One region of the Agarivorans sp. 1_MG-2023 genome, then DNA from elsewhere that is predicted to be linked to it. Evidence: predicted binding sites of a transcription regulator. Region 1 holds the regulator's gene; the other holds the start of a gene.
What was found. Region 1 encodes ArgR, which controls arginine synthesis, uptake and breakdown. Its sites were predicted from a motif close to ANTGAATANNTATTCANT; they were not measured.
Positions count from the first base shown of each region.

Region 1 (4,629 bases):
AAACACTTTGCGCATTTCTTTAGCCGGAAGGAATAAGTCGGTGCCTTCTTGAGTGGTTTTCAAAAAACCAAAACCATCGCGATGACCAATAATGGTGCCGGTAACCAAACCTAAACGTTCTGGCAAGGTATAGGCGCCAATACGTGTAGTGACTAACAAGCCTTCTTCTAACATATGCGTTAAGGTTGCCGAAAAATGGGCTTGCTGTTCTTCAGAACATAACGCATGCAGCCAGTCTTTAGAGACAGGTGCCATTTCTTCGGTTAAGGCATTGAGTAAGGTCGATGTAAGAGTGGCCGACGCAGCCTGATTTTGCATTAACTAACCTACCAAGTTGAGCAATTGAGGGGATTACCCTTCAAGAATAGCTCTATGTTAATGCTTTGCGCGTGGCTTTAGTAGGGTTGGTTACTGGCTTTAGCTTTGGCTACCACGTAATCGGGCATCTTCGATGCTAGTGAAGCAAGCAATTGGCTGGCTTCTCGGTGCGTTTTTTTATCGGCAATAATAGAGTGATGTAACCAGCGGTAAGCATCTTCGTAATCGTAAGGACTGCCCTTACCTTCAACATACAGTGAGACCAAACGTAATTGAGCCGGAACAAAGCCTTGACCAGCTGATTCTCTCAGCAAAGGAATTGCTTTAGCATAGTCTTGCTGTACCAAGGTGCCAGTAGCGTAGTAGCGCCCCAGTTGTTCCATGGCAGCGGCTAAACCTTGATTTGCGGCGCGCCACATGTACATCACACCTAATTCTGGGTTGGGCTCTACACATACCCCCCAAGCCAGCATGTCGCCCCACAAAAACTGATAAGCGGGAATGGCTACTTTCTCGGCGCGCGCTTCAATGTCTTCCACCAATTGACAGTCGTCGGCTTTTACACGTGTTAGGTGCTGGTTATTGTTAATCCAAGTAATTAATTCATCTTGCCTATACAGCTGAACCGCTTCTATATCTGATGGGCTAGTATACTCAGTGGGATCAATAGTTACCGGCTCTGCTTGCTGCTGAGGAGCATCAAGTTCGTCTTCTACCGACAAAGCGTCAATAGACTCAGCAAACGCCGAGGTGCTTAAGCCTGCTGCTAGAAGTAATGAAATGAGTTGCTTATTCATAGCCGTTCCTATCGTCTTAACAATTATGCTATCGGCAAGGCTGGCAAAAACTAAAGTGACTTTTTAGCCACAAAAAAAGGAGTGCAAGCACTCCTTAGTATCGGCTAGTGGAAGAGTTTAAACAAACTCAACACCTTTATCGATATCGCCGTGTAAGGTATCTAACATACCTTCAACTGCGGCTTTTTCAAAGGCGCTAATCTCACCATAAGGTAAGATTTCAGCAACACCTTGAGGGCCCAAACGGATAGGTTGAGCAAAGAACTTAGCATGCTCGCTGCCACCGTCTACGTAAGCACACTCAATCACGTCTTCGCCTTGCGCTGCTTTAACTAAAGACAAACAGAAACGTGCTGCTGCTTGGCCCATAGAAAGTGTCGCACTACCGCCACCGGCTTTAGCTTCAACAACTTCTGTACCGGCATTTTGGATGCGTGTAGTCATTGTTGCAATTTCTTCATCAGTAAACGAAATACCGTCTAACTGAGAAAGCAATGGCAAAATTGTTACACCGCTATGGCCGCCAATAACGTTAAGTTTAATGTCTGCTGGGTTTAGGCCTTTCGCTTCAGCGATAAAGGTTTCTGAGCGAATCACGTCTAGTGTGGTTACACCAAACAATTTAGCGGGATCATATACGCCAGCATTTTTTAATACTTCGGCCGCGATTGGAACCGTGGTATTTACTGGGTTAGTGATAATACCAATACATGCCTTTGGACAAGTAACGGCAACTTTCTCGATAAGGTTTTTAACGATGCCCGCGTTGATATTAAATAGATCTGAGCGATCCATACCAGGTTTACGCGCTACACCGGCAGAAATTAGAACAATATCGGCACCTTCTAGGGCCGGGCTAGGGTCTTCGCCTGCGAATCCTTTAATGGCCACTTGTGTAGGGATGTGGCTCAAATCTACAGCAACACCAGGTGTTACTGGGGCGATGTCATAAAGCGAAAGTTCAGAACCAGCGGGTAACTGGGTTTTTAATAGTAATGAAAGGGCTTGGCCAATTCCGCCTGCAGCACCTAATACGGCAACTTTCATCCAACTTCTCCATGCTTTTTTGTAATTGTAGAGGGGATGTCTATAAAGACAGAAACAAGATAACGGAATCCGCTCTAAAATACAATTTAGCAACATTTTTAAAGCAACTTTAAAACAGTAAAAAGCTGCCTTAATCACACTTTAACTATAGGGTTTAAGACCTTGGTCTAACAGTGTTTGTTAGTTAAAGAAGGACTGGTATATTGTTCGGTAACTGCCGTTATTTTTTAACACATTAAGCGCATGGTTGATTTGATTCAGCAGATCTTCGTTTTGCTTTGAAACCGCCATACCTAACCCGCTCGCTGGATAGTTTTCATCCACTTGAGTCACAAAATCCGGATGGCTTGCCAACCAATAGTGAGCTGCTGCCGAATCTAAAAATACTGCATCAATTTTAGCTTGATTCAAATCTGCTAAGGCGAGTTGATAACTGGGGTAAGCAATCGATAGAATATTAGGCCGTTGTTCACGTAAGAAGCGCATAAAGCTCGAGCCACTTTGTACTGCAACCACTGAGTTGCTTGCAACTTCTAGCTCAGGCTTCGAGAGATAAACCGCCATATTATCGAAATAAGCATCACTAAAGCTTACTAAGGTTTTACGTTGCTCGGTAATATCTAAGGCTGATATCGCCACATCGTAATGATCGGCAGCAACGCTAGATAACAAACTATCAAAGGGCTGATGGTAAAACTCACACTCTCGATTTATTTGTTCACAAATGGCCTTAGCCAACTCAATATCGAAACCCACCAGCTGCTTGTGCTCATCAAATGATTCAAAGGGCGGATAAGATGCTTCGGTAACCACTCGCAGAGGTTTATCGTCAGCAAGTACTGATTGAAGTACGAGCAAAGGAAGAAAGAACAGAGATTTTAGCCACATAGTTAACTACACACCAAGTTTGATGTTGCTATCATAATTCAGCTTAGCAAAGCCTCACAAGAAAATGTTGGCTAATTGAACAACAATTATGTGTTTCACTATGCATTTATATGCATAAAACTAGAATAAAGTTGATATACATATAAAAGTTGGCGACAATAACCGCGGATTTACAAGCTCGGATCACCGATGAAATATAGCGATAAACAAGAACAGTTAATTAAAGCATTTAAATCACTGTTAAAAGAAGAACGTTTTGGCTCTCAAGCTGAAATAGTGACCGCCCTACAAGATCAGGGTTTCGAAAATATCAACCAATCGAAAGTGTCACGCATGCTAAGCAAGTTTGGCGCAGTGCGTACTCGAAACGCAAAAATGGAAATGGTTTACTGCCTACCTGCAGAGCTAGGTGTTCCTACTGTTTCTAGTCAATTAAAAATCTTAGTACTAGAAATGGATTTTAACGATGCCTTAATCGTTATTCATACTAGCCCTGGTGCGGCGCAGTTAATTGCCCGTTTGCTAGATTCATTAGGTAAAGCTGAAGGTATTCTTGGCACCATTGCTGGTGATGATACTATTTTTATTACCCCTACCCGCCAAGTTGCGATTGCCGATGTATTTCAATCGGTAAAAGAACTGTTTGAAGTCGCCTAAGGCTTCAAACAACACTTCCCCAAACTACACTTTGGGGAAGACAAATGCCGCATCACCATTAACCGATAACCATACCTTAGTGCCCGGACTTGCTTGCCAATGGTCACGCATTCGCGCATGAATCACCTGCTCAGGTAATTCAGCTAGCTGTAACCTAAAGTGCGTTTCATTACCCATTGAATGCACCGAGATAATACTCGCTTCTACTTGTTGGCTGTTTTCAAGCTGATGCACCACCACATCTTTAGCGCGAACAATCACCTCTGCCAGTTCGCCATCGTTAATTTGATTGGCCGAAAACGCCCCTAAAGCGGTACTAACCGCACCTTGCTCTGCAGGTACAACAAAGCGATTGCTTGGGCCAAACAATGCTGCCACAAAGGCATTTTCTGGCTGATTGTAGATTTCTTGAGGGCTAGCATTTTGAACGATTTCGCCCTGCTCCATCACAACAATACGATCCGCGATAAACATCGCCTCTAGCGGGTCGTGAGTCACCATCACTGCGGGGGTTTTGGTTTTCTTCAATACGTCGAGGGTTTCTTCTCGCACTTGTTGGCGTAAATGCTCATCGAGTGCAGAGAACGGTTCGTCCAACAACATGGTGTTAGGCTCTGGAGCTAAAGCGCGTAATAGGGCGACACGCTGCTGCTGGCCACCCGACAAAGTATGCGGAAAGCGATCTAGCAGACCTTGCATGCCCATGTTGTTTAAGCTTTCTTCAATCCACTGGCGACGCTTTGGTAAATCTTGTTGCTTGCGTAGTCCGTACTCTATATTGGTTTTAACACTCATATGCGGAAACAAGGCATAGTCTTGAAACATCATACCTATCGCGCGTTGCTCTGGAGCTAAGTGTATAGCTTGTGCCGGGGCTGCTACTAACTTGTCTTGCAAGTACAGCTCACCACTTTGCAGCCGT
Region 1 covers NZ_JAUOSJ010000008.1:97,518-102,146, forward strand. Annotated here, with positions in the region: gene rnr (ribonuclease R) at 1-318, opposite strand, end outside; gene Q4592_RS13200 (tetratricopeptide repeat protein) at 396-1,115, opposite strand; gene mdh (malate dehydrogenase) at 1,233-2,162, opposite strand; gene Q4592_RS13210 (transporter substrate-binding domain-containing protein) at 2,343-3,050, opposite strand; gene argR (transcriptional regulator ArgR) at 3,240-3,707, shown strand; gene Q4592_RS13220 (ABC transporter ATP-binding protein) at 3,732-4,629, opposite strand, start outside.

Region 2 (4,629 bases), on a different contig from region 1:
CTCAAGCGCAGTTTTTGATTCCCATGGCGGTGTCACTTGGCTTTGGGATTATTTTCGCTACCAGCATCACCCTGCTGATAGTGCCGGTTAACTACTTACTGCTGGAAGATGCTAAGGCGGGCTTACGCCGCTTTAAACTGTGGTGGTTAAAAGGCTTTGAAAAAACCGCCAACTAACAAAAAGGGGTTAGCTAAGCTAACCCCTTTTTTAATAAGCGGTTTGAATTTAGGCGGTCGTGGTAGCAACCATTGCTTCGCCCTGTTCTACCGCTTCTTCAATAAAACTAGCCACGGTAGATTTATCCAACTCAACCACTTCACATAGCGGCTCAGGTAAGTTTTTACCTACCATTTCGGCACTTAGGCCAGCGTTTAAGGCATGATGCGCAAATATTGCCAAACGGATTAACACCGCGGGTTTAGACACTTCATCAAAGTCCATTGGATTTAACTGCTGTTCAATGGCATCGGTAATCACCGGCGAGAAATTCCAGCGACGCGCTAATTCGCCACCAATTTGCGCATAGTCTAAACCCAAGGTTTTACGCTGTGCCGACACCCGCGTTTCGCCCGTTTCCAAGCACAACTCAATTAACCCTGCTTCTTCAGGCGTTGCACTGGCAATCAGCAGCTCACCAAAGTTGTGTAACATGCCACAGGTAAAGGCTGTTTCAGGTTCAACATGGGTGCTTTTAGCTAATGCTTGCGCTAACAACGCCACGTACATGGCTTGTCCCCAAAACTGTTGTTGGTCGAAGTTTTTGCTCGGCATCATGCCATTTAGGCCCGCAGCCACTACCAGTGAACGAACCCGTTTTAAACCTAAGCGGATCGCGGCCGCTTCAATAGAGTCAATTTGCTTAACCCCACGAAACGCGGCTGAGTTAGCCATTTTTAATACGTTCGCACCCAAAGATTGGTCGGTCGCCAGCTTTTTACCCAAATGGTGAAGATCAACATTTTCATCATTAATGCTTGTCAGTAATTCCTGCATAATTTGCGGCATTACTGGCAGTTTTTTTACCTGCTGGAAAAAGGCTTCCAGTTCCATGGACAACTCTCCTAAAAAATAGTGTGAAGCACTGCATGCTTTCACTCTTTACCTGGTCAAAAATTGAGCGTTAATTCACATAGACTAAACAAGTGAGCTTGTTTATCGCCAAATTGACCCACACTGAAACTTATATGCAGAACAGTTTGACCTTATAGGCGTAGAAAATACAGTGACGATCGCACAAAATGACAGGAAATCTTGGCCCAGCTGTAAACCTATTACTCAAGGTTTATCAGAACAGGTCTTAAAAGAATTAATATTAGGAAACAAAACCTTAGATTATGGGTCTTGGTTACATTGCTTGGGTGCAGAGCGCCTAGTTGATGAGCAAGAATACCCTACTACCAACCAAGCACATATTGTGAGCAACGCCTTAGCGTAAAAACTTCTCTGGTACTTTTTCTAGCAGTACCATTTTGCGTAATTGATTCAGCATGATTTGAAACCAAGTGAACTGGTGGTGATGCTCTTCTGCCGAAAAGCCAATGGTACCCGCCATAAAATTGCGAGTCAGTCCGTACAGGTACAAACAAACACTGGTTAAGGCTTCATCATCCCACTTCGAGCCGTGACTGATAAATGAGCGCTTAGTTTGCTCAATCACTATCACCCGGTGCCAGCTCTCAAGCGCTTTAAAGTCTTTATCATGAGTAAACAATTCATGAAAACTCACTAGCATCACTTCTGTTTCGTCTAGGGCATTTATCTTACTTTGGGCGCTATCTGGATACTCTACGATATTGCCTAAGGTTTGCTGGAAGTTGACATCTTCCACCACAATTTGAACCTTTTTAAACCAGCGCATAGCCAACGAAAAGAAGATGGCCTCTTTATTTTTAAAAAAGCGGTACAACGAAGCAATATCGATTTCTGCATGTTGGGCAATCAAGTTGGTATTTACTGCAGCCATCCCTTGCTCTTGAATCAAAGACAAGGTGCTGTCTAAGATGTGTTCCACTAGTCGTCTGGTACGCTCTTGGCTAGGTTGCTTACGCATGGCCAAATGCTCAGGTACGACATAGTTATCCATAAATACCTCTCGTAATAAATTTATTCCATTTTTACCTGCTACCTCAACATATACTGAGGTAGTCATTAAATGTTACAGCAGCTTATACTCTACCTCGCGATAGTACACAACTGAATTGGCCATAACATATGTATAAGATTTGTCATCGAGAAAAACTTATTGCTCGACAATGTTGATGGATATGCAACAATAACCGAATATTTGACTATTAAGTCAAATCTTACGTTTAGTTATTCACGGAGAAGAATTTGAACCGCTCTGCCGAAGATTTAGTCAGCTGGTTTCGCCAGTCGGCTCCTTACATAAACGCCCATCGCGGCAAAACCTTTGTAGTGATGTTAAGCGGAGAAGCTAGCACTAGCGCCAACTTTAATAACATTATTCAAGATATTGCCTTGCTCAAAACTCTTGGTGTGAAAATTGTGTTGGTGTGTGGCGCCCGCCCGCAAATAGACAGTTTAATCGAGGAGCACCACCACAGCTGCATGTTTGCTGGCGAGCAGCGAATCACCGATGAGCGTAGCTTAAACATCATCAAACAAGCAGTAGGTCAGATCCAAATGGATATTGAAGCCCAGCTATCTATGGGCTTGGTTAACTCTCCTTTGCATCAAGCTCATATCAATGTGGTTCGTGGCAATTTTGTAGTGGCGCAACCAATTGGTATTGAAGATGGCATTGATTTTCTGCATACCGGAAAAGTGCGCCGTATTAACCACCAAAGTATTAAGCGCCAACTAGACCATGGTGAAATAGTTATGGTGTCTCCATTAGGAGTATCGGTAACCGGCGAGCTATTTAACATTTGCTCGGAAGATATCACCACCGAAATAGCGGTCTCTTTGAAAGCAGATAAAGTCATTTACTTCAGCCCCGAGCAAGGTATTCACAATGACAAAGGCCAGTTGATTAGCGAACTATTGCCCGATGCGGCCAACGAGCTAATGCGCTCAGAGCCCTTTTTACGTGATACCGACAAAGATACTCTGCGTTATTTGCGGGCGGCCATTCAATGCAGTGACCGAGGCATCGACCGCTGTCATTTGGTGAGTTACCAGCAAGACGGCGCATTGCTAAAAGAGCTCTATACCCGTGACGGCAGTGGTACTCAGCTGGTGCAATATAGTTATGAGCGAGTTAGAGAAGCGAGATTGGATGACATTAATGGCATCATTGAGCTGATTCGCCCGTTGGAAGAAGAAGGCATACTGGTAAGGCGCTCCCGCGAGTTGCTAGAAATGGAAATTGAGCGATTTACCATTGTTGAGCGCGACGGCATGATCATTGGTTGCGCTGCATTGTACGCCTTCAATAATGAAAACATTGGTGAGCTAGCGTGTTTAGTTAGCCACCCGCAATACCGCCAAGCGAGCCGAGGTGATCGACTACTTCAAGCCATTGTTAATCGAGCCCGTCAACAGGGGTTAGCAAAATTGTTTGTGCTCACAACTAAAAGTATTCATTGGTTCAGGGAGCGTGGTTTTAGCCCCGCTGATTTCGAAGACTTACCCACCGAGAAACAGGCTATTTATAACCTGCAGCGACGCTCTAAAATTTTAATTATGGATGTAGAGCGCTAACTCGCTGTCTGCCACTCATACTAAAAAGCCACTCCACTATGAGTGGTTTTTTTATGCTGAGTATATCTGTAGAAAATAAAAAACCAGCGCCGTAAAGGCGCTGGCAAAAGACAAACATACACAAGAAAATAAGGAACACGCTAAGTTAGGCGCTTAGCGTGTGTTGTAACTGTCTTAGAAGTCGTAACGTGCTGCGAAGTGGAACTCGTTCTCAGCATTGTCGATGTTGTTGATTTGGTAAGCAGCAACGATACGCAATTGCTTAGTTAGGTCGTAACGGCCTTCAATTGTGTAGTAATCAACGTTGTCGTACTTAGCTCCGCCTTGTGGCTCAACTTCAGCTTTGTTCCACATTGCTTGCGCACGGAAGGTTTTAGTGAACTTGTAACCTGCAACTAGCTCGTAACCAGTATGCTCGTTTTTAGCGTCTGAACCGTGAAGTTTAAATGCTTTGTTGTTTTCGCCCATCGAGTAGTTAGCTGCTGCGTAAACGCCATTTGCATCGTAGTTAACACCCAATAACGCTAGCTTGCTGTCTTTTGCTTCGCCATTGTTAGCGATGTTGTAACCCGCACCTAGACCAAGACCAAAATCAAACGTGTAAGCTAAAGCAATACCGTAAGCAGAGTTGTCTGCGTCAACCGTTTGGTTGCCATCAGCATCGTCCATTTTTTGGTTGTCGTTAAACTTGTAAGAAGCGTGGATATCGAAACCGCTGAATTCACCCGCGTATTTAAGAACGCTGTCTGAACGGCCAATACCTTCTTCACGGCTAGAGCTGATGCCGATAGCAGAGTTACCGTATGGGTTAACGTAGCTTGAGTCAGTCCAGTCAGCGACTAACTCTAGAGCACCGTAGTTACGACCAAAGGTAACTTCACCGAAGTCTCCACCAAAACCAGCGTAAGCTAAACGCGCTTTAGTTGCTGAAGTGTTGTCACCTTCGCCGTTGTTTTCCATTTGTAG
Region 2 covers NZ_JAUOSJ010000010.1:8,707-13,335, forward strand. Annotated here, with positions in the region: gene Q4592_RS14785 (efflux RND transporter permease subunit) at 1-176, shown strand, start outside; gene Q4592_RS14790 (HDOD domain-containing protein) at 226-1,050, opposite strand; gene Q4592_RS14795 (hypothetical protein) at 1,223-1,435, shown strand; gene Q4592_RS14800 (TetR/AcrR family transcriptional regulator) at 1,427-2,149, opposite strand; gene argA (amino-acid N-acetyltransferase) at 2,332-3,663, shown strand; gene Q4592_RS14810 (porin) at 3,838-4,629, opposite strand, start outside.
Region 2: the regulator ArgR is predicted to act here: its motif matches at 2,284-2,301, upstream of argA (amino-acid N-acetyltransferase).